DNA from 4 places in the Enterobacter sp. JH25 genome. Region 1 is predicted to be linked to each of the others. Evidence: predicted binding sites of a transcription regulator. Region 1 holds the regulator's gene; each other region holds the start of a gene.
The links. The regulator LexA, encoded in region 1, represses DNA repair genes until DNA is damaged. The targets are predictions, from matches to a motif close to TNCTGTATGTACATACAGNA.
Positions count from the first base shown of each region.

Region 2: a site for LexA is predicted at 3,010-3,029, ahead of L2Y28_RS07260 (DNA translocase FtsK 4TM domain-containing protein). Genes of this name have one in related genera too.
Region 3: a site for LexA is predicted at 2,960-2,979, ahead of dinB (DNA polymerase IV). Genes of this name have one in related genera too.
Region 4: a site for LexA is predicted at 1,712-1,731, ahead of sbmC (DNA gyrase inhibitor SbmC). Genes of this name have one in related genera too.

Region 1 is NZ_CP091319.1:306,311-312,137, forward strand. It holds gene plsB (glycerol-3-phosphate 1-O-acyltransferase PlsB) at 1-1,809, opposite strand, end outside; gene L2Y28_RS01480 (diacylglycerol kinase) at 1,964-2,332, shown strand; gene lexA (transcriptional repressor LexA) at 2,441-3,049, shown strand; gene dinF (MATE family efflux transporter DinF) at 3,113-4,450, shown strand; gene L2Y28_RS01495 (CsbD family protein) at 4,570-4,779, shown strand; gene zur (zinc uptake transcriptional repressor Zur) at 4,828-5,340, opposite strand; gene L2Y28_RS01505 (cupin domain-containing protein) at 5,458-5,827, shown strand, end outside.
Region 2 is NZ_CP091319.1:1,529,783-1,535,609, forward strand. It holds gene cydD (cysteine/glutathione ABC transporter permease/ATP-binding protein CydD) at 1-850, opposite strand, end outside; gene trxB (thioredoxin-disulfide reductase) at 965-1,933, opposite strand; gene lrp (leucine-responsive transcriptional regulator Lrp) at 2,477-2,971, shown strand; gene L2Y28_RS07260 (DNA translocase FtsK 4TM domain-containing protein) at 3,107-5,827, shown strand, end outside.
Region 3 is NZ_CP091319.1:909,918-915,744, forward strand. It holds gene L2Y28_RS04310 (Na(+)-translocating NADH-quinone reductase subunit C) at 1-218, shown strand, start outside; gene L2Y28_RS04315 (NADH:ubiquinone reductase (Na(+)-transporting) subunit D) at 211-849, shown strand; gene nqrE (NADH:ubiquinone reductase (Na(+)-transporting) subunit E) at 856-1,452, shown strand; gene nqrF (NADH:ubiquinone reductase (Na(+)-transporting) subunit F) at 1,463-2,686, shown strand; gene nqrM ((Na+)-NQR maturation NqrM) at 2,689-2,889, shown strand; gene dinB (DNA polymerase IV) at 2,997-4,055, shown strand; gene pepD (cytosol nonspecific dipeptidase) at 4,111-5,568, opposite strand; gene gpt (xanthine phosphoribosyltransferase) at 5,827-5,827, shown strand, end outside.
Region 4 is NZ_CP091319.1:2,866,717-2,872,543, forward strand. It holds gene L2Y28_RS13800 (FUSC family protein) at 73-1,131, opposite strand; gene sbmC (DNA gyrase inhibitor SbmC) at 1,223-1,696, opposite strand; gene dacD (serine-type D-Ala-D-Ala carboxypeptidase DacD) at 1,815-2,987, opposite strand; gene sbcB (exodeoxyribonuclease I) at 3,179-4,615, shown strand; gene L2Y28_RS13820 (APC family permease) at 4,745-5,827, opposite strand, start outside.

The sequences.
Region 1 (5,827 bases):
GGCCTGCTCGCGCGGCAGAATGATGATGTCACCAATCGTATCTTTCTCGACTTCGAACTTGTTCATCTGCAACGCGTGATCGATCAATTCGCTGGCGGTGGCAGACGGCACGGTCGAATCCACGGAATACGGCACGTTGCGCATGATATCCAGATAGCAATCAATCTGCTCGGTCAGCTGTTCACGGGTCAGTGAACGCTGGCGAGAGGCCAGAAGCGCGGTACAACACAGGTTCATGGCGTTTGCCGCACCAGCATTGTTGATGCGTACCATCAGCTCGGATGCAATGCCGTTGACCGTTGGCGTCAGCCAGGCCGGACGTACCGCTTCGATAGGATCAATAGACTCGCGCCACTCCGGAACATGATGGTTCAGATACGTCATCAGCGGCAGGGGCTCGCCAAAGTTCACGTAGCCCTGACCGAGGTTGCGCAATTTACTCAGACCACGCAGCATCTGCGGCAGACTCTCTTTCTCTTTGGTCGCACCGCGCAGCTCTTTCGCGTAGGTGCCCACTTCCATCACGTGTTCATAACCGATGTAAATAGGCACCAGCGTGATAGGACGCGTACCGCCACGCAGCATGGCCTGAATGGTCATCGACAGCGTGCCGGTCTTCGGATCGAGCAGACGACCGGTACGGGAGCGACCGCCTTCAACAAAGTACTCCACGGAATAACCGCGGCTGAACAGCTCGCCCAGATACTCCCTGAAGACGGTGGAGTAGAGCTTGTTACCCTTGAAGGTACGACGAATGAAGAACGCACCCAGACGGCGGAAAATCGGACCTGCTGGCCAGAAGTTCAGGTTGATACCGGCAGCAATATGCGGCGGCACCAGGCCCTGGTGATAGAGCACGTAAGAGAGCAGCAGGTAGTCCATGTGGCTGCGGTGGCAGGGCACATAGACAATCTCGTGGCCGTCATGCGCTAACTGACGCACGCGCTCGGCGTTGTGGACGTTAATCCCCTGATAGAGGCGGTTCCACGTGAAACCGAGGATACGGTCAGAGAGACGAATCATCTCGTAGGAGAAGTTCGCGGCGATCTCTTCCATCAGCGCGATTGCGTTCTGCTGCGCTTTCTCGTGCGAAATCTTCTTGCTGCGCGCTTCGTCTTCTACGGCACGGGCAATCGCTTTGGAAGCCAGCAGCTTGTTAAACAGATCCTGACGCGCCGGGAGACGTGGCCCAACGGCCGCCAGACGCTGACGTGCAAAGTGCATTCGCGCAACGCGCGCCAGCTTTTGCGCAATGATTTTGTCAGTACCGTGTTCATCCGCCATGCGGCGCAGTGAAACGGAAGGCGAGAAGCGAACAAAGCTGTCGCGTCCCAGCCATGAGACGGCGAAGAATTTCTGAATGCCGTTGAGCATACGCAGCGGCGGGTTCTCTTCCCCTTTTTCACGCCCCGGACGACGGCCAAACATCACCGACACCGGCACCATCTGCACGTCCAGATCGGGGTTGCTGCGGTGCAGATCGAGGTAATCATGGAACAGCTTAATGGACTCTTCTTTCGGCGTGTAATAGGTGAACACGCGCGGTCCGCCATGGATGAACACGTAGCGCGGCAGCAGCGTACCGTCGACTTCCAGCGGTTCAAGCGGGTCAGGTAAATCGTGCGCCAGACATTGAGCGCGAAGCGTTAGCAGGTCTGCCTTCGAGTTATAAGGCAAAACGTACATAATAGGGCGCGACGTATCGAGCCCTAATTCCAGCGCAGGTTCTGCTGGGATAGACTTACTTTTTACCAGTACGCTTAATGGTAAATTAAGTAATTTGTAGTAAATTCGTGGCCAGCCGGACATAAACGATGTAAAGCCTCTGGTTAATAATGCAATTGCGGCGCAAGGATAACAGAATGCGCGCAAAATTTCTGTTGTTACCCGTCATACTTCAGGTCGCAGCAAAACGCGCTGCGGCTTTAGTTACTGACGCTATTTATCATAAAAGGTTCTTTTAATGGCCAATAATACCACTGGGTTAACTCGAATCATTAAAGCTGCCGGTTATTCATGGAAAGGTTTCCGCGCCGCATGGGTTAATGAAGCCGCTTTCCGCCAGGAAGCGGTTGCCGCAATCGTTGCCGTTGTCATCGCCTGCTTCCTTGATGTTGATGCTATCACCCGCGTACTGCTCATCGGATCTGTCCTTCTGGTGATGATAGTGGAAATTCTGAATAGCGCTATTGAGGCCGTTGTTGACCGAATCGGGTCGGAATTCCATGAACTGTCTGGCCGGGCGAAAGACATGGGTTCCGCTGCCGTACTGCTGTCGATTATCACGGCGGCGATCACCTGGGTCACGCTACTTTGGTCGCATTTCCGATGAGCCTCGAGGAATAATTAAGTCCCTGGTTTTTTGTGCAGTTTTTGGTTCCAAAATCGCCTTTGACTGTATATACTCACAGCATAACTGTATATACACCCAGGGGGCGGTATGAAAGCGTTAACGACCAGGCAGCAAGAGGTGTTTGATCTCATTCGGGATCATATCGGCCAGACGGGTATGCCACCCACGCGTGCAGAAATTGCGCAGCGTCTGGGCTTCCGTTCTCCTAATGCTGCCGAAGAGCACCTTAAGGCGCTTGCGCGTAAGGGCGTGATTGAGATTGTTTCCGGCGCCTCACGCGGCATCCGTCTGCTGGTGGAAGAAGAGAGCGGTATTCCGCTGGTGGGTCGCGTAGCCGCAGGTGAACCTCTGCTGGCGCAGCAGCACATCGAAGGGCACTATCAGGTTGACCCAGGCATGTTCAAGCCGAGCGCCGATTTCCTGCTGCGCGTTAGCGGAATGTCCATGAAAGATATCGGTATTCTGGATGGCGATCTGCTGGCGGTACACAAAACGCAGGACGTGCGTAACGGGCAAGTCGTGGTGGCGCGCATTGATGATGAAGTGACGGTTAAGCGCCTGAAAAAACAAGGCAATACCGTGCAGCTTCTGCCTGAAAACAATGAATTCCCCCCGATTGTGGTGGATCTCCGCGAGCAGAGCTTCTCTATTGAAGGGCTGGCGGTCGGCGTTATCCGCAACGGTGAATGGCTGTAATCTCTTCCTGACAGGCTGTAGTTCCTCTACAGCCTGGCCTGTTTTCTGATTCCGGTAATTTCCATGGCATTGCTAACTTCTGCCGATAAGGCGTTGTGGCGTCTTGCGCTACCGATGATTTTTTCCAATATTACCGTTCCTCTGCTGGGGCTGGTGGATACGGCGGTTATCGGGCATCTCGATTCGCCGATTTATCTTGGCGGCGTCGCGATCGGCGCAACGGCGACCAGCTTCCTCTTTATGCTGCTGCTTTTTCTGCGCATGAGTACGACAGGCCTGACGGCCCAGGCGTATGGTGCAAAAGATCCTCTGCGTCTGGCGCGTGCGCTGGTTCAGCCGCTCATTCTGGCATTCGGTGCCGGCGCGTTAATCGTTCTGTTGCGTACGCCGCTGATTGATCTTGCGCTCCATATTGTAGGTGGCAGCGATGCCGTACTGGAACAGGCCCGGCGGTTCCTCGAAATTCGCTGGCTCAGCGCGCCCGCTTCACTGGCAAACCTGGTCCTGCTGGGCTGGCTGCTGGGCGTGCAGTACGCCCGCGCGCCGGTGATCCTACTGGTGGTGGGCAACCTGCTTAACATTGTGCTCGATCTCTGGCTGGTGATGGGACTGCACATGAACGTCCGGGGCGCGGCGCTGGCTACGGCAATTGCCGAGTACGGGACGCTGCTGATCGGTTTGGGGATGGTCTGGCGCGTGCTGGCGATGCGCGGTATCACCCTGGATCTGCTGAAATCGGCCTGGCGCGGCAATATGCGTAAGCTGCTGGCGCTCAATCGCGACATCATGCTCCGTTCGCTCCTGCTGCAACTCTGCTTCGGCGCATTAACCGTTTTTGGTGCCCGTCTTGGGCCTGAGATCGTCGCCGTCAACGCAGTGCTCATGACGTTACTGACCTTTACCGCTTACGCGCTGGATGGTTTTGCTTACGCCGTCGAGGCGCATTCAGGGCAGGCTTATGGCGCGCGTGAAAGCGGCCAGTTACGCGAAGTCTGGCGTGCTGCCTGTCGTCAGGCGGGTCTGGTGGCGCTGGTCTTTGCTCTGGTTTACGCCTGTTTTGGTGGGCATATTGTCGCGCTTCTCACCTCGTTGCCCGCGCTACGTGAGCTGGCCGATCGCTACATCCTCTGGCAGGTCGTATTACCGGTGGTGGGCGTGTGGTGCTATTTGCTGGACGGCATGTTTATTGGTGCGACGCGAGGGGCGGAGATGCGCAACAGCATGGCCGTCGCTGCGGCGGGGTTCGGCCTGACGCTGCTGACCTTGCCGTATCTCGGCAATCATGGTCTGTGGCTCGCGCTGGCGGTGTTTCTCTCACTGCGTGGCCTTTCGCTGGCCGTTATCTGGCGTCGTCACTGGCGAAACAATACCTGGTTTCCAGCCCCGCACGATATATCGTAACGGTTAAAGATTCCGAATATAAAAATAAATGCCAAATCCTTAACTACAATAATAATCACGTCCAGCAGAAAAGAACGAAGCGGACGATACTCATAGACGCTTAACACGAGGACACGATTATGAATAAAGATGAAATCGGCGGCAACTGGAAGCAATTCAAAGGTAAAGCGAAAGAACAGTGGGGTAAGCTGACAGATGACGATATGACCGTCATTGAAGGTAAGCGCGATCAGCTGGTAGGTAAAATCCAGGAGCGCTACGGTTACGAAAAAGATCAGGCGGAAAACGAAGTCAAAGACTGGGAAACCCGTAACGACTACCGCTGGTAACCGGCACTATCCCCAAAGGGCGGCCATGAGCCGCCTTTTTCTTTGGCCTTAACGCGGCTTTTTCTTCACCAGGATAGAGTGATCGTGCTGACAGGCATCCTGATGACGGCATGACTCCACCTCCACGCAGGCAGAACATAAGCCGTGGGCTTCGATCACGTTATGGCGCAGCGCAAAGCCCATTCTGGCTGCCAGCGTATGCATAATATCTTCCACACCTTCCGCACACTCTTCCTTCACCACGCCACAGCGATCGCAGATAAACATGGCGGACGTGTGAGTAGGCTGGTCAAAAAGATGGCACAGCACATAGCTGTTTGTTGATTCCACTTTATGCACAAACCCTTGCTCCAGCAGAAAATCCAGCGCCCGATAGACGGTCGGCGGTTTTGCCTGCGGCTCGCTTTCACGCAGCAGGTCGAGCAGATCGTAAGCGCTGATGGCACCCTGTTGCAGGCTCATCAGACGCAGTACCTCAAGGCGCTGCGGGGTCAGGCGCACATTGCGTTGCGCGCACAGCTTTTCAGCTTGCGCTAACAGCTCTTTTGTGGACTTGTCCATCGGGCACCTCGGATGTGAAAAGGGTAGAAAACCCTCACTTTATCATGTTCTGCTAAAAACACCGAGATCCGCCGGGCTGTGCTATACCTGACGCATCGCAAATCGGGAGATCGCATGATGAAAAGACCTGACTGTATTCGGCACTGGCGGGACGTGGAAGGCGCCGATGACGCAACGTATCCGGACAGCAATGAACGGTTTTCTATTGGCGCGCCGCTGGCCCGCAAGCTGGGTCTCGGCCGCATTGGTATTCACCATGAACGGCTGCCGCCCGGACGCCGTACTTCTTATCCGCATGCGGAAAGCGACGAAGAGGAGTTTGTTTACGTTCTGGAGGGTTACCCTGAGGCCTGGATCAATGGTTATCTGTGGAAGCTTGAACCCGGAGACAGCGTGGGATTTCCTGCCGGCACGGGCGTGTGCCATACCTTTATCAACAACACCGATGAAGAGGTGCGCTTACTGGTGGTGGGTGAGGCTAATAAAA
Region 2 (5,827 bases), 1.2 Mb from region 1:
CCGTACCGTAGTGGCCAAAGTCCAGCGCGCCGAGGTAGGAGAAGCCAAAGTAAACCGCCACCAGCGCAATCGACAGGGAGGTAAAGAACTCGAGCACGCCGGAAGAAAGGAAGGCCATGCGCAACACTTCCATGGTGCGCTGACGAAAATCCTGCGACGCCAGGCGAATGTTTTCGGTTTCCGCTTCACCACGACCAAAGATCCGCAGGGTTTCCATTCCGCGCAGACGGTCCAGGAAATGACCGCTCAACCGACCCAGCGCAAGGAAGTTGCGACGGTTAGCATCTGCCGCACCCATGCCGACCATCGCCATAAACAGCGGGATGAGCGGGGCGGTCCCCATCAGGATCAGAGCCGCTACCCAGTTAACAGGGAAGATGGCGATAACAATCATCAGAGGCACAAACACTGCCAGCGTCATCTGTGGAAGATAACGCGCATAGTAATCGTGCATATCGTCGATTTGCTCAAGGATCAGCGTCGCCCAGCTACCGGCCGGTTTGCCCTGGATCCACGCAGGCCCGGCTTCCGAAAGCCGGTCGAGCACTTTGCGGCGGATCTCATAGCGGATGTGCTGGCCGGCATGGAACCCAACCCGTTCGCGCAGCCAGACCACCCACGCACGCAGGACGAAAACCAGCACCAGAACGATAAACGGCAGCAGCAGCGCTTCGCGCGGGATGCTCTCCATGATCATATGATTGAGAATGCGGGCCAGCAGCCATGCCTGGGCAACAATCAACAGACCGCTGATAAATCCCAGAACGCGGGAAATCATAAGCCAGCGGCGGGACAGAACGCTTTGCTGTTTCAGCCAGCGCGTTAACTCTTGTTGACGGGTTTTTTCCATTGCGTACTTTGCAGGTGACGTTATAAGAAATTAGACATCTGCATGTTACACGTGAGCAAAAATAAAGGCGACCAGTGGCCGCCTTTATTTACGTTTGTTACTGACTTGTAAAGATTATTTACCTTGTTCTGCCAGTCCGTCCAGATAGCGTTCTGCGTCCAGCGCGGCCATACAGCCGGTGCCCGCAGAGGTGATCGCCTGACGATAAATATGGTCCATCACGTCGCCAGCCGCGAAGACGCCTGGGATGCTGGTCTGCGTGGCATTGCCGTGAATGCCAGACTGCACTTTGATGTAGCCGTTCTCCAGCTCAAGTTGGCCTTCGAAAATGGCCGTGTTCGGGCTGTGACCGATTGCCACAAACAGGCCTGCCACCTCCAGCGTTTCGACGGTGTCGGTGTTCTGCGTATCACGAATTCGCAGACCCGCCACACCCATCTGATCGCCGGTCACTTCTTCCAGCGTACGGTTGGTATGCAGCACAATGTTGCCGCTCGCCACTTTATCCATCAGGCGTTTGATCAGGATCTTCTCGGCGCGGAAGGTGTCGCGACGGTGGATCAGGTGTACTTCTGAGGCGATGTTCGCCAGATACAACGCTTCTTCCACAGCGGTGTTGCCGCCGCCGATCACCGCAACTTTCTGGTTGCGATAGAAGAAACCGTCGCAGGTCGCGCAGGCTGATACGCCGCGCCCTTTGAATGCTTCTTCAGACGGCAGACCGAGATAACGGGCAGAGGCACCGGTAGCGATGATCAGCGCATCGCAGGTGTATTCACCGCTGTCGCCGGTCAGACGGAACGGACGGTTCTGCAAATCCACTTTATTAATGTGGTCGAACAGGATTTCGGTTTCGAATTTAGCAGCATGCTCGTGCATGCGCTCCATCAGCAGCGGCCCGGTCAGGTCGTTCGGGTCGCCCGGCCAGTTTTCCACTTCCGTGGTGGTGGTCAGCTGACCGCCTTTTTCCATCCCGGTAATCAGTACCGGTTGCAGGTTAGCGCGTGCAGCATAGACCGCTGCGGTATATCCCGCAGGTCCAGAACCAAGGATTAGCAGCTTACTGTGTTTGGTCGTGCCCATGAGATCCCCATTGTTGTTGGCAGGCAATGGGCTGGATTGTAGGGAATTTGTTGCCGTAAAAAAAGAGCACGACAGTTTTGCTTCCGATATATGCAATAGTCACGCCCTATGGATCAGACACGGTCATATCACGTCTGCTACTGAAAATCGCGCGTTTATAAGGCAATAAAATGATGATTAATACCCCCCCGTAATGAATATCCGGCATCTTGTACTAAAAATCGATGTTTTGCTTTGACAATCCCCTGCGCTTTTGCGAAAACATTCAAGGAAGAAAAAAAGACGCATGAACTGCATGCCGAATAGACATGCACGTAAATGCCATTTTTACCGGGTCAGTGAAATCTACGCATGGTGTGGACAGACGCCATACGTGATGTCTGTGACTGCTTTCGGGCAACGGTCTTCTTACCGCAGAACCCGAATCCACATCGCGTCTAATACATAACCAGGCGATGTGATGAATAACGGGTGCAGGCTCTGAACAGTGATGTGCACAGGGTCCAGGCAGGAGTAGGGAAGGAATACAGAGAGACAATAATAATGGTAGATAGCAAGAAGCGCCCTGGCAAAGATCTCGACCGTATCGATCGTAACATTCTTAATGAATTGCAAAAGGATGGGCGTATTTCCAACGTCGAGCTTTCAAAACGTGTGGGACTTTCCCCGACGCCGTGCCTTGAGCGTGTGCGTCGACTGGAAAGACAGGGTTTTATTCAGGGCTATACGGCTCTGCTAAACCCGCATTATCTGGATGCCTCACTTCTGGTATTTGTTGAGATTACTCTGAATCGTGGTGCGCCGGATGTGTTTGAGCAATTTAACGCCGCTGTACAAAAACTTGAAGAAATTCAAGAGTGTCATCTGGTTTCCGGTGATTTTGACTACCTGTTAAAAACCCGTGTGCCTGATATGTCCGCCTACCGTAAGCTGCTGGGTGAAACCCTGCTGCGTCTGCCAGGCGTGAACGACACCCGTACTTATGTGGTGATGGAAGAGGTCAAACAGAGCAATCGTCTGGTTATTAAGACGCGCTAACACGGAACAGGTGCAAAATCAGTGTAGTTTGATTACACTCCTGTTAATCCATACAGCAACAGTGCCGGGGATACCCGGCGCTGTTGTCCGTTTTAGCACACAGGCAGGACATGCCTGATACCTGGAGAGCCTTTCTTGAGCCAGGAATACACTGAAGACAAAGAAGTCACATTATCTAAGCTAAGCAGCGGACGTCGTCTCCTCGAGGCGTTACTGATTGTTATTGCCCTTTTTGCCGTCTGGCTGATGGCCGCCTTACTCAGTTTCAACCCCTCAGATCCCAGCTGGTCGCAAACCGCATGGCATGAGCCTATTCATAACTTAGGTGGCGTTCCCGGTGCCTGGCTTGCGGACACGCTCTTTTTCATTTTCGGAGTGATGGCTTATACCCTTCCCGTCATCATTATTGGCGGATGCTGGTTTGCCTGGCGTCATCGACAGAACGACGACTACATCGATTATTTTGCCGTTTCGCTGCGCCTGATTGGCGCCCTGGCGCTGATCCTCACCTCCTGTGGGCTGGCGGCGATCAACGCCGATGATATCTGGTACTTCGCCTCCGGCGGGGTGATCGGCAGCCTGTTGAGCTCCGCGCTGCAACCGATGCTTCATAGCAGCGGCGGCACGCTGGCGCTGCTCTGTATCTGGGCGGCGGGCCTGACGCTGTTTACCGGCTGGTCCTGGGTGAGCATTGCTGAGAAGATCGGCAGCTTTATTCTGACGCTGCTGACGTTCGCCAGCAACCGTACCCGTCGTGACGATACGTGGGTCGATGAAGACGAGTATGAAGATGAGTATGAAGAGGAAGACGAGGCGCCTGTACAGCGGCGTGAATCTCGCCGCGCGCGTATTCTGCGCGGTGCTCTGGCGCGCCGCCAGCGCGTCGCTGAAAAATTTGCTAACCCGTTAGGCCGTAAAACGGATGCCGCGCTGTTCTCCGGCAAACGTATGGATGAAGACGAGCAGATTGAGTATCGCGGTGCGGCCGTCGACCCTGATGACGTACTGTTCTCTGGCCATCGAGCCACGCCGGGAGAGTATGACGAATACGATCCGCTGCTGAATGGCCACTCCGTGACTGAACCGGTAGCCGCTGCTGCTGCCGCAACGACGGCTGCGCAGGCCCATGTTGCGCCTGTTGAAGCCGTGATGCCGTCCTCGCCTGTTCCGGCGCCGGAGTCCGCGATCCAGCAACCGCAGGTAGACTGGCAGACTGCGCCAGGCGTCCATACGCCTGAACCGACCATTGCGCCTGAGCCTGAAAGTTATATTCCTGTGCAGCAGGAACAGTGGCAGCAACCGTATCAGCCGCCTGAACCTGCCAGCGTGCCGCAACAACCGTATCAGGCTTATACGCCCGAACCCGCTGTACCTGAACAGCCATACGTTGCACCGGTGTCTGAACCCGAAGTGGTGGAGGAAGCGAAGCCATCCCGTCCGCCATTATACTATTTTGAAGAAGTGGAAGAGCGCCGCGCCCGTGAGCGCGAGCAGCTTGCCGCCTGGTATCAGCCCGTGCCCGAGCCGGTGCAGGAGCCTGTTGCAAAAGCGCCTTCGGTCAGCGTTCCACCTGTAGAACCTACGCCAGCCGTTGCGTCGGGTGCAGAAGCCGTGAAGCAGGCAACGGCAGCCGCTGCCGCGTCCGCTCCGCTATTCAGCCCGGCAGCCGACAGCGCCCCGCGTCCTCAGGTGAAAGAGGGCATTGGTCCACAGCTGCCGCGCCCTAACCGCGTGCGCGTACCGACTCGCCGGGAGCTGGCCTCTTATGGCATTAAATTGCCTTCCCAGCGTATGGCGGAAGAAAAAGCCCGTGAGTCCGACTACGAAGATGATGCCGACGAACTGCATCAGGATGAGCTGGCGCGTCAGTTTGCTGCCCAGCAGAATCAGCGTTACGGCGAAGAGTATCAGCATGACGTGCCTTCACAGCATCACGTGCCTTCACAGCAGGACGACGATGATGCGGCCGAAGCGGAGCTGGCGCGCCAGTTTGCAGCAACGCAGCAGCAGCGTTATTCCGGTGAGCAACCTTCGGGGGCAAACCCGTTCTCGCTGTCGGATTTCGAATTCTCACCAATGAAAGATCTGGTGGATGATGGCCCAAGCGAACCGCTGTTCACGCCGAGCGTAATGCCGGAAGCGGAGCCGGTGCGTCAGCCGCCTGCACCACAGGCTTATGTGCAGCCGCAACAGCCGGCGCCGCAGGCGTATGCGCAGCCGCAGATACCTTCTCAACCGCCTCAGCCACAGTTCCAGCAGCCAGCACCACAGCCGCAGGAGAGCCTGATTCACCCGCTGCTGATGCGTAACGGAGACAGCCGACCGCTGCAACGACCAAGTACGCCGCTACCGTCGCTGGATCTGTTAACGCCACCGCCAGCGGAAGTCGAGCCGGTGGATACCTTTGCCCTTGAGCAGATGGCCCGTCTGGTGGAAGCGCGTCTGGCTGACTTCCGCATTAAAGCGGACGTGGTGAACTACTCACCGGGCCCGGTGATCACCCGTTTCGAACTGAACCTGGCACCGGGCGTAAAAGCGGCGCGTATTTCTAACCTCTCCCGCGACCTGGCGCGTTCTCTGTCCACCGTGGCGGTACGCGTGGTGGAAGTGATCCCAGGCAAGCCTTACGTTGGCCTTGAGCTGCCAAACAAGAAACGCCAGACCGTTTATCTGCGTGAAGTTCTGGATAACACCAAATTCCGCGACAACCCGTCCCCGCTGACCGTGGTGCTGGGTAAAGATATCGCCGGCGATCCGGTGGTTGCCGATCTCGCGAAGATGCCGCACCTGCTGGTTGCGGGTACTACCGGCTCCGGTAAATCGGTCGGGGTGAACGCCATGATCCTCAGTATGCTC
Region 3 (5,827 bases), 600 kb from region 1:
AGTTTGTCGGTAAAAAAGTGCTCGATGATAACGGCCAGCCTGCGCTGAAGGTGGTGAAAGGAGGAGCGCGTCCCGGTGATGAATTTGCCGTTGATGGCCTTTCCGGCGCCACGCTCACCTCTAATGGGGTGCAGCACAGCTTTGATTTCTGGATGGGTGAACTGGGCTTTGGTCCCTTCCTGAAGAATGTACGTGAAGGAGCGCTGAACAATGGCTGATACGGGTGAACTGAAAGAAGTTAAAAAGGTGCTGATTGGCCCACTTTTAGCCAATAACCCGATAACGCTTCAGGTGCTGGGCGTATGCTCGGCTCTGGCGGTAACCACCAAGCTGGAAACGGCGGTGGTCATGACGCTGGCGGTAACGCTGGTGACAGCGTTTTCCAGCATGTTTATCTCAATGATCCGCCACCACATACCCAACAGCGTGAGGATCATTGTCCAGATGGCGATCATCGCCTCGCTGGTGATCGTGGTTGATCAGCTTCTGCGCGCCTTCGCTTATGAAACCTCGAAGCAGCTTTCGGTGTTTGTCGGCCTGATTATCACCAACTGTATCGTGATGGGGCGCGCTGAAGCCTATGCGATGAAAATGCCGCCACTGGCGAGCTTTATGGACGGTATAGGCAACGGGCTGGGTTACGGTGTGATCCTGTTGACGGTTGGTTTCCTGCGCGAACTTATTGGCAGCGGCAAACTGTTTGGCATTCCGGTGCTGGATACGGTACAGAACGGCGGCTGGTATCTGCCGAACGGCCTGTTCCTGCTGGCACCAAGCGCATTTTTCATTATCGGTTTGCTGATCTGGCTGATTCGTACGCTGAAGCCTGAACAGCAGGAAAAGGAGTAACCGACGATGGCTCATTACTTGAGTTTATTTGTGCGCGCGGTGTTTGTTGAAAACATGGCGCTCGCTTTCTTCCTGGGCATGTGTACGTTCCTTGCTGTTTCTAAGAAGGTATCGACGGCATTCGGTCTGGGTGTGGCGGTCACTGTTGTGCTGGGGCTTTCCGTTCCGATTAACAACCTGGTGTTCAACTTCGTGCTTCGCGATGGCGCGCTGGTGGAGGGCGTTGATCTTAGCTTCCTGAACTTCATCACCTTTATCGGGGTGATTGCGGCGCTTGTTCAGATCCTGGAGATGATCCTCGATAAATACTTCCCGTCGCTGTACAACGCACTGGGGATCTTCCTGCCGCTAATCGCGGTGAACTGCGCCATTTTCGGCGGCGTCTCATTTATGGTTCAGCGCGATTACAACTTCAGTGAATCGGTTGTGTATGGTTTCGGTTCCGGTATCGGCTGGATGCTGGCGATTGTCACCATGGCGGGGATCCGTGAAAAAATGAAATATGCCAACGTACCTGCGGGGCTTCGTGGCTTAGGGATCACCTTTATCACCACCGGCCTGATGGCGTTGGGCTTTATGTCCTTCTCCGGTGTGCAGCTATAAGGGCTAAAAGATGGAAATTATTCTTGGCGTGGTGATGTTCACGCTGATAGTACTGGTGCTGTCAGGGCTGATCCTGGCGGCGCGTGCGAAGCTGGTGAATTCCGGGGATGTGATCATTGATATCAATGACGATCCGCAGAATCAGATCCGTACCCCGGCAGGGGATAAGCTGCTTAATACGCTCTCCGGCAACGGGATTTTTGTCTCGTCTGCCTGTGGCGGCGGTGGCTCCTGTGGACAATGCCGTGTGAAGGTGAAAGAGGGTGGCGGGGATATTCTGCCAACAGAACTGTCGCATATCACGAAGCGTGAAGCTAAAGAGGGCTGCCGTCTGGCGTGTCAGGTCGCTGTGCGCCAGAACATGAAGATTGAGCTGCCGGAGGAGATCTTCGGCGTGAAAAAATGGGAGTGCGAAGTTATCTCTAACGATAATAAAGCCACGTTCATTAAAGAGCTCAAGCTGCGCGTTCCTGAAGGGGAGAGCGTCCCGTTCCGTGCGGGTGGGTATATTCAGATTGATTGTCCGGCACACACCGTGGCGTATGCTGACTTCGACGTGCCCGAGGAGTACCGGGCCGACTGGGATAAATTTAACCTCTTCCGCTTTGTTTCCGAAGTAAAAGAGCCCGCGCTTCGCGCTTATTCCATGGCTAACTACCCGGAAGAGAAGGGCATTATTATGCTCAACGTGCGTATCGCCACGCCGCCGCCGAATGCGCCTGATGCACCCCCTGGCGTCATGTCGTCCTATATCTGGTCCCTCAAGCCTGGTGACAAAGTGACGATTTCCGGCCCGTTCGGCGAATTCTTTGCCAAAGACACCGACGCGGAAATGGTCTTTATCGGCGGCGGTGCGGGTATGGCGCCGATGCGTTCACATATCTTTGACCAGCTCAAACGCCTTGGCAGCAAGCGCAAGATTAGCTTCTGGTACGGGGCGCGTTCACTGCGCGAAATGTTCTATGACGATGAGTTTGAACAACTGGCACGTGATAACCCTAACTTTACCTTCCATGTGGCGTTATCCGATCCGCAGCCGGAAGATAACTGGACAGGTTATACGGGCTTCATCCACAACGTGCTGTATGAAAATTACCTCAAACAGCACCCGGCACCGGAAGATTGCGAGTTTTATATGTGTGGCCCGCCAATGATGAACGCTGCCGTGATTAAGATGCTAAAAGATCTTGGCGTGGAAGATGAGAACATCATGCTCGATGATTTCGGAGGCTGATTATGCTGACCTTTCTGGCGACCTTTGCGGTGTTTGTACTGGTGATATTCGGGATGTCCTTAGGCTGGATCATCAAGCGTAAAAGCATCCAGGGCAGCTGTGGAGGTATATCTTCCATCGGAATGGAAAAAGTATGCGATTGTCCGGAACCGTGCGATGCGCGAAAAAAACGGATGGCTCGCGAGCAGCAACGCATTATTTAGTTTTGTATGTCGGGTAAGGCAACGCCGCCACCCGACAATTCCCACGCATACTTCTCAACCCTCATTTGTTTACTGTATACTTATCCAGTAATGAGTGAGGGCTTACTATGCGCAAAATAATCCATGTCGATATGGACTGCTTTTTTGCCGCAGTGGAGATGCGTGACAACCCGGCGCTGCGGGATATTCCCATCGCCATTGGCGGCAGCCGGGTTCAGCGCGGTGTCATCAGCACCGCCAACTATCCTGCTCGCAAATACGGTGTGCGCAGCGCCATGCCGACAGCGATGGCGCTGAAACTGTGCCCGCATCTCACTCTTTTGCCCGGACGTTTTGATGCCTATAAAGAAGCATCGAACCACATTCGGGAGATCTTCTCCCGCTACACCTCTCTGATTGAACCGTTATCGCTGGATGAAGCCTATCTGGATGTCACCCACAGCGTGCACTGCCACGGCTCCGCCACCCTGATGGCGCAGGAGATCCGCCAGACTATTTTTAACGAGCTGAACCTGACGGCATCGGCAGGCGTCGCGCCGATAAAATTTCTCGCCAAAATCGCCTCCGATTTAAATAAGCCCAACGGCCAGTACGTCATCACCCCGGAAGAGGTTCCGGCGTTTTTAAAGACGCTGCCGCTCAGCAAAATCCCCGGTGTGGGTAAAGTCTCCGCCGCGAAGCTGGAAAATATGGGGCTACGCACCTGTGAAGACGTTCAGCGCAGCGATCTGGCGCTGCTGCTTAAGCGTTTTGGTAAGTTTGGCCGCGTACTGTGGGAACGCAGTCAGGGCATTGATGACCGGGATGTGAACAACGAACGGCTGCGTAAATCGGTCGGCGTTGAACGCACGCTGAGCGAAGATATCCATGACTGGGCAGAGTGTGAAACCATTATTACGGAACAACTCTATCCTGAGCTTGAACGACGCTTACTGAAGGTCAAACCAGATCTGCTTATTGCACGACAGGGCATCAAACTGAAATTTAACGATTTTCAGCAGACGACGCAGGAGCACGTCTGGCCACGCCTCAACAAAGAGGATCTTATTGCGACGGCAAAAAAGGCATGGGAAGAGCGGCGGGGCGGACGAGGGGTAAGGCTGGTGGGGCTGCACGTCACATTGCTGGATCCGCAGCTGGAGCGTCAGCTGGTGCTGGGACTGTAGATTAGGCTAATCGTAGGCCCGGTAAGCGAAGCGCCACCGGGCATCAAACGGCTTATTACTTAACAGGGATTGCTTTCAGCAGCTCAGTCAGCAGCGTCCAGTAGTGACCGACGCTTTCAATGTGAACCTGCTCATCCGGGGAGTGTGGCCCCGTGATGGTCGGCCCGATGGAGACCATGTCCATATCCGGATACGGTTTCTTGAACAGACCACATTCCAGACCCGCGTGAATAACCTGAATGTTCGGGGTGCTGTTGAACAGTCTCTGATAAGTTTCACGCACCAGTGCCATGACCGGAGAACTTGCATCCGGCTGCCAGCCAGGGTAGCTGCCTTTTGCAGACGTTTTCGCGCCCGCCAGGGTACCCAGAGATTTCAGCATGCTCACAACGTACTCTTTACCGCTGTCGATCAGGGAACGGATCAGGCAAATGATCTCTGCGCTGTCGTCGCCCATGGTCACTACGCCCACGTTCAGGGAGGTTTCAACCACGCCTTTTGCAACGTCAGAATTGCGGATCACGCCGTTTGGCGTTGCGTTCAGCAACTGGACGAACGTGTCACGAGACTGTGCGGTCAGCGCGGCTTTATCCGTTGTAACGGACTCCAGTACCACCGTCAGGTTTTTCTCTTTCTCAGACAGCTCGTTTTTCAGGATATCCAGATACAGGCTGGAGAGGTTTTTCAGTTCTTCCGCTTTCGCCGCAGGCACCGCCACGGTCGCAAAGGCTTCACGAGGGATCGCGTTACGCAGAGTGCCGCCGTTGAAGTCCACCAGACGCAGATCCAGTTCAGCGGCATGGCCCGCCAGGAAACGCGCCAGCAGTTTGTTGGCGTTGCCCAGGCCCAGGTGGATATCGCCGCCGGAGTGACCGCCTTTCAGCCCTTTCAGCGTCAGCTTAAAGGTCTCGAAACCGGCAGGAATCGCTTCGCGGGACAGCTGCAGGGTAGAGATGAAATCGATCCCGCCCGCGCAGCCCATGTAGATCTCACCTTCTTCTTCGGAGTCGGTGTTGATCAGAATGTCCGCTTGCAGCCAGTTTGCCTGGAGACCGAACGCGCCATCCATGCCCGCTTCTTCAGTCATGGTCAGCAGCACTTCCAGCGGACCGTGTTCAACGCTGTCGTCAGCCAGCACGGCCAGCGCGGAAGCCATACCAATACCGTTATCTGCGCCCAGGGTCGTGCCGCGCGCCTTCACCCACTCACCGTCGATGTACGGCTGAATCGGGTCTTTTGTGAAGTCGTGAACGGTGTCGTTGTTTTTCTGCGGAACCATGTCCAGGTGCGCCTGCAATACCACTGGCTTACGGTTTTCCATACCTGCGGTGGCAGGTTTGCGGATGAGAATATTGCCAACCTGGTCGCGCTCAGCGTGCAGACCTTTTTCCTTTGCCCAGCCCATAATATGTTCGGCAAGCTGTTCTTCGTGATAGGAAGGGTGCGGAATGGAGCAGATTTTGGCAAAAATATCCCACAGCGGCTGTGGAGATAATTGAGACAGTTCAGACACGATAGGTCTCCTTGTCGTTGCGCTGCAAAACAATGTTGCAGGTCACAGGGTTAGCAGGTTAATCGTTACCACAAGACGGGCTTGCGAGATGCATCTGAGAATACCACTTTCTCCCGTGGCTGGTAGCATTAAGCATGTAAAAACTCAGGCTCATGGCGCGTAACACTGGTTTTTAGTGCGTCAGATCTCTATAATCTCGCGCAACCTGGTTCACCCTCATTTTTTTAAGCCGTATATAAACAGGCTGGGACACTTCACA
Region 4 (5,827 bases), 2.2 Mb from region 1:
TGAGTATATCGTTTAAAACCATCATAACCCTAATTGTTGCTGAATCGAAGCAGCAGGCATCACATACGCTTTTTATTTGCGCAGTGCCCGGCAAATCAGCTGCGATAACAACTCCAGCTGTCGCGCCAGCTCCATACTCAGCCAGACATAGCCGTGGATGGGCGTTTCCGACACATTGTCGCCCTGACGCTCATTCATCAGCTGTTTGAGCTCGATGACGATGTCATTCAGCCGCTCGCTGTTCGCCCGTATCGGCTGTGGGTTACCTTCGTAAAGTGCATGAGCGATGGTCAGCAGGGTCTGTTGCGTCATCTGCTGCGTCTCTTTCAGCGTATGCGCGTTGAGCATCAGAAGATGGCTGGGGCGTGAGGCCCAGTGGGCATTGATTTGCAGTTCAAGCATACAGACCAGATTACGGCTGACCGTTTGAATGGCTTCAAAAATGGCTTTCTGGATATGCGTCTCTTTGCTTGCCGGGGTAATTAACCCGCGCATTTTGACCACATCATTAAGGATTTTTTGCAGGTGCTTTTCCAGCCGCGGACGCTCAATCAGATTCGGCGAAAACCCGGCCTGGTAGACCCGGTTAAATGCCGTGACGTAGTTTGCCATCTGAATGCGCCAGTGCAGGAAGGCGCGCTGCGGCCAGATGCCGGTAAACAGCATGGCGAGCAACGAGCCGAGGATCACGTCCCCGCTTCGCCACAATGCGGTGGTCATATCGCCCGCCGGTGCGCCGACCACAACGGCGAGCGTAATGCCAATCAGCAGCGCCTGATACGGTTTCTTGCCGAGGGCCAGCCATCCGCAAAGAAACATCGCCACCGCGCACCACAGCAACATGAACGGAAATGAAATTAGCTCCAGCTTCAGGGCGATAAGCCCAAGCGCCGAGCCTAAAACGGTACCGCCTATGCGTTCGAAAGCGCGAGGGACCACGTTCCCCCAGAATGAGATCGGCCCCATCACCACCACCAGCGTGATCAGCGGCCACGTTCCTTCCGGAATATCCAGCAAACGAACCAGTACGAAGGTCAGCACAAACGCCAGCGCAATGCGGCAACCATGCACCACGCGATAATGTTTGTATAACCGAATTTCAAAAGGGGTTAATGACTTGTCGGGGCGCACACCCGTCTCCAGCTCTACGGCAAACCACAATTGTACTGTGTTTTCAGCCGGGTGGATCGCGCCCGGCTGAAAAACCCTGCGTTTCGCAGGATTATCCCACTTTGTGCTCTACCGGTACAAACATCTCAATATCCCAGTAGCCGTCAGCATTGCCATCGTTCAGATAGCGTTCGAAGCAGGGTTTTGGCGCAATCTGGAATTTGCTGTCTTCCAGCAGGGAGTTGAAGAACTGATACCATGGGGTGGCGAAATCATGATTTTCGACGCGCGCGGCGGCAATAGCATACTCTCCGGCAGCAATTTCGGTCAGCATTACCCCTTCGCTGTTATCAGGGATAGTGAAATCGTCCGCTACCGTTACGGCGGTAACGCAGCGAAGCTTTTCTGCCGGCACGTCATCCGGATTGTCATAATAAACGGCCACCCACTCCTGCGGCTGAATATGTCGTCCATCTACCCACATGACCAGCTGTTCAAATCCCTGCTTGACCGTCTTTTCCCACGGCCCCACGAGATGAAAGCCAGCGATCGTACGTTTCTGTTGCTGCCTGATGCTGTAGTCCATGCTGCCTCCGTTTATTACTGTATATATATACACTATAAAGCAGAATCGAGATTATCGGCAAACCAGGAGTGTTTATTATGTGAGCAGACTCGCAACACTGCCAGTCTGCCCGAAAAGGTTAGAGTTTATGATGCAGATAATCGCCGAGGCGGGAGAAAAGGCCACCCTTTTCAACGCGCTCCAGCGTAACCAATGGCCAGTGCGCTACCACCTTGTCACGATCGTACAGCTGGATCTCTCCTACCCGCTGATGCGCGGCGATCGGCGCTTCCAGCTCTTTTTTATCCATTACATATTTCGCCTTGATGTTCGGCACTTCTTTTTTGGGTAATGCCAGCCAGAAATCCTGATCCGTGCCCAGCGCGATCTGCTCTTTATCGCCATACCAGATGCGTTCGGTTCCCACTTTTTTGCCGTTATGCAGGATCTGCACCGTATCGAAATTTTGCTGTCCCCAGTGGAGCAGCTTGCGCGCCTGATCTTCACGTCCTTTCGGGCTGTCTGCCCCCATCACCACCGCAATCAGTCGACGCTGACCATCCACCGCAGAGGCGATCAGGTTAAAGCCCGCGCCCGAGGTGTGTCCCGTTTTCAGACCATCCACGTTCATGGTCTTATCCCACAGCAGGCCGTTGCGGTTCTGCTGAGTGATGCCGTTCCAGGTCAGACTCTTCTCGCTGTACATGTGGTAGAACTCAGGCTCGCCGTGGATGATGGCGCGGGAAAGTACGGCGAGATCGTAAGCGGAGCTGTGCTGACCCGGTGCATCCAGCCCGTGTACGGTTTCGAAGTGGGTATCGCGCAGGTTCAGCTTTTCAACGTAGTCATTCATCATCCTGACGAACTGCGGCTGACCGCCCGCCACGTGATCCGCCAGCGCCACGCAGGCGTCATTGCCGGAATCAACAATCAGGCCGCGGCTGAGATCGCGCACAGAAACCCGATCTCCCTGCTTCAGAAACATCAGAGACGAACCGTCAAAGACCGGATTGCCTTTTGCCCAGGCGTCACGTCCGACCGTCACAATGTCATCGGGGCTGATGCGGTGGCTATCAATGGCACGATCGACAACGTACCCCGTCATCAGTTTGGTCAGGCTCGCCGGATTACGCTGCTGATGTTCGTTGCCCGCCGTTAAGATTTGACCCGTGGTGTAATCCATCAATACCCAGGATCCTGCCTGGATGGCAGGCGGCTGAGGTGAAAAATCCAGCGGCTCGGCAGCCAGCGCGGATGAAATACTCGAAGCGAGTAAAGAAACAGCAATAAACAGACGGCGTTTCAACGGTATATCCTCAGGTCAGTAAAAATCGATGACCTTTTTACGGGAGTTCTGATGTCGTTACCTGCCTTAATTGCAAAAAAATGTGACAGCACGCAGATTTTTTCGGAACAAATCTCGCAAATTTCTTGCCTGAAGGTGCTTTTTATTCGGACTGCTCACCCCAATCGTTTACCATAGAGACGTCAATTTTTAACAGGATGAGATTACTGGTGTCTGACTCTGCCGCGCGCCCGACTTTTTTGTTCCACGATTACGAAACCTTTGGTACCCATCCGGCGCTGGACCGACCGGCGCAGTTTGCGGCTATCCGAACCGATGACGAATTTAACGTTATCGGCGAACCCGAGGTGTTTTACTGTAAACCCGCCGATGACTACCTGCCGCAGCCGGGCGCGGTGATGGTGACGGGCATCACCCCTCAGGAAGCGCGGGATAAAGGCGTTAGCGAAGCAGAATTTGCCCGTCGCATCCACGACCTGTTCACGGTGCCTGATACCTGCGTGGTGGGTTACAACAACATCCGTTTTGACGATGAAGTGACGCGTAATATCTTCTACCGCAACTTCTACGATCCCTATGCCTGGAGCTGGCAGAACCGCAATTCGCGCTGGGATTTGCTGGATATTATGCGCGCCTGCTATGCGCTGCGCCCGGAGGGAATTAACTGGCCGGAGAACGACGACGGCTTGCCGAGCTTCAGGCTCGAGCACCTGACGCGGGCCAACGGCATTGAGCACAGCAACGCCCACGACGCGATGGCAGACGTCTACGCGACCATCGCTATGGCGAAGCTCGTAAAAACCGCGCAGCCTCGCCTGTTTGAGTATCTGTTGAGCCATCGCAGCAAGCAAAAGCTGATGACGCTGATTGACGTGCCGCAGATGAAACCGCTGGTGCATATTTCAGGGATGTTCGGCGCGTGGCGCGGGAACACAAGCTGGGTGGCGCCGCTTGCCTGGCATCCGGACAACCGTAACGCCGTCATCATGGTGGATCTTGCCGGGGATATCTCGCCGCTGCTTGAGCTCGACAGCGACACCTTACGTGAACGGCTTTATACGCCGAAAGAGGCGCTGGGTGACCTGCCAGCCGTACCGGTAAAACTGGTGCACATCAATAAATGCCCGGTGCTTGCGCAGGCCAACACGCTGCGTCCGGAAGACGCCGACCGGCTGGGGATTAATCGTCAGCACTGCCTCGATAACCTGAAAGTGCTGCGCGACAACCCGCAGGTGCGCGAGAAAGTCGTCGCCATTTTTGCCGAAGCAGAGCCGTTCGTGCCGTCTGATAATGTGGATGCGCAGCTTTATAACGGCTTCTTCAGCGATGCCGATCGCGCGGCGATGAACATCGTGCTGCAAACCGACCCGCGTAACCTGCCCGCGCTGGATATCACCTTCGCAGATAAGCGCATTGAGAAGCTGATGTTTAACTACCGTGCGCGCAACTATCCAGGCTCGCTGGATGAAGCAGAGCAGGAGCGCTGGTTACAGCATCGGCGCAACGTGTTTACACCGGAGTTTCTTAATAGCTATGCCCAGGAGCTGGAGATGCTTTACGGCCAGTATGAAGGGGATGCTGAGAAACAGGCGCTGCTGAAAGCGCTGTTCCAGTACGCGCAAGAAATTGTCTGAGTAGCGGGTACAAAAAAGCCGGAGGCGATGTCTCCGGCTTTTTTTTTGCCCGGTGGCGCTTCGCTTACGCGGGCCTACGATGTAGAAGTCCGTAGGTCGGGTAAGGCGAAGCCGCCACCCGACACAGTCTTACGCGACGTCTTCGTACTGAGGAACCGGGTTGCGGAAGCTCTTCGTTACGCAAGCCAGGTAAATCAGACCGATTGCACCCCAGATCAGACCCAGAACCATTGAGCTCTCTTCCAGGTTGATCCACAGGGCGCCCACCGTCAGGGCACCACACACTGGCAGCACCAGATAGTTGATGTGGTCCTTCAGCGTCTTGTTGCGCTTCTCACGGATCCAGAACTGCGAAATCACGGAGAGGTTAACGAAGGTGAACGCCACCAGCGCACCAAAGTTAATCAGCGCAGTGGCCGTTACCAGGTCAAACTTGATTGCCAGCAGGGCAATCGCGCCCACCAGCAGCACGTTCCACGCCGGGGTACGCCATTTCGGATGCACGTAACCAAAGAAGCGAGTTGGGAACACACCGTCACGGCCCATCACGTACATCAGACGAGAAACGCCCGCGTGCGCTGCCATACCGGATGCCAGTACGGTGACGCTGGAGAAGATCAGCACGCCCCACTGGAAGGTTTTACCCGCCACGTACAGCATGATTTCAGGCTGCGATGCATCCGGATCTTTAAAGCGAGAGATATCCGGGAAGTACAGCTGTAAGAAATAAGACGCACCGATGAAGATCAGGCCGCCAATCAGCGCGGTCAGGAAAATCGCTTTCGGGATCACACGCTCGGCATCTTTGGTCTCTTCAGACAGAGAAGAGATACCGTCGAAGCCCAGGAACGAGAAGCACAGGATAGTCGCCCCGGTGATCATCGGCACAACGTGCGCACCTTCAGACCAGAACGGACGGGTGCTGGTCAGCGTACCTGCGCCTTCACCGTGGGAAACGCCGTAGATGATCAGCCCAACGATAACCGCAACAATCCCCATCTGAAGGATCACGATCAGGGTGTTGAAGTTAGCCACGGTCTTGATGCTGCGCAGGTTAGAGATGGTCATAAAGGCCACCAGCGCCACAACGAAGATCCACGATGGTACGGAAGGTACCAGCGCTTCGAAGTAAATTTTTGCCAGCAGAATGTTGATCATCGGCATGAACAGGTAGTCCAGCAGTGATGACCAGCCCACCATAAAGCCAACAGC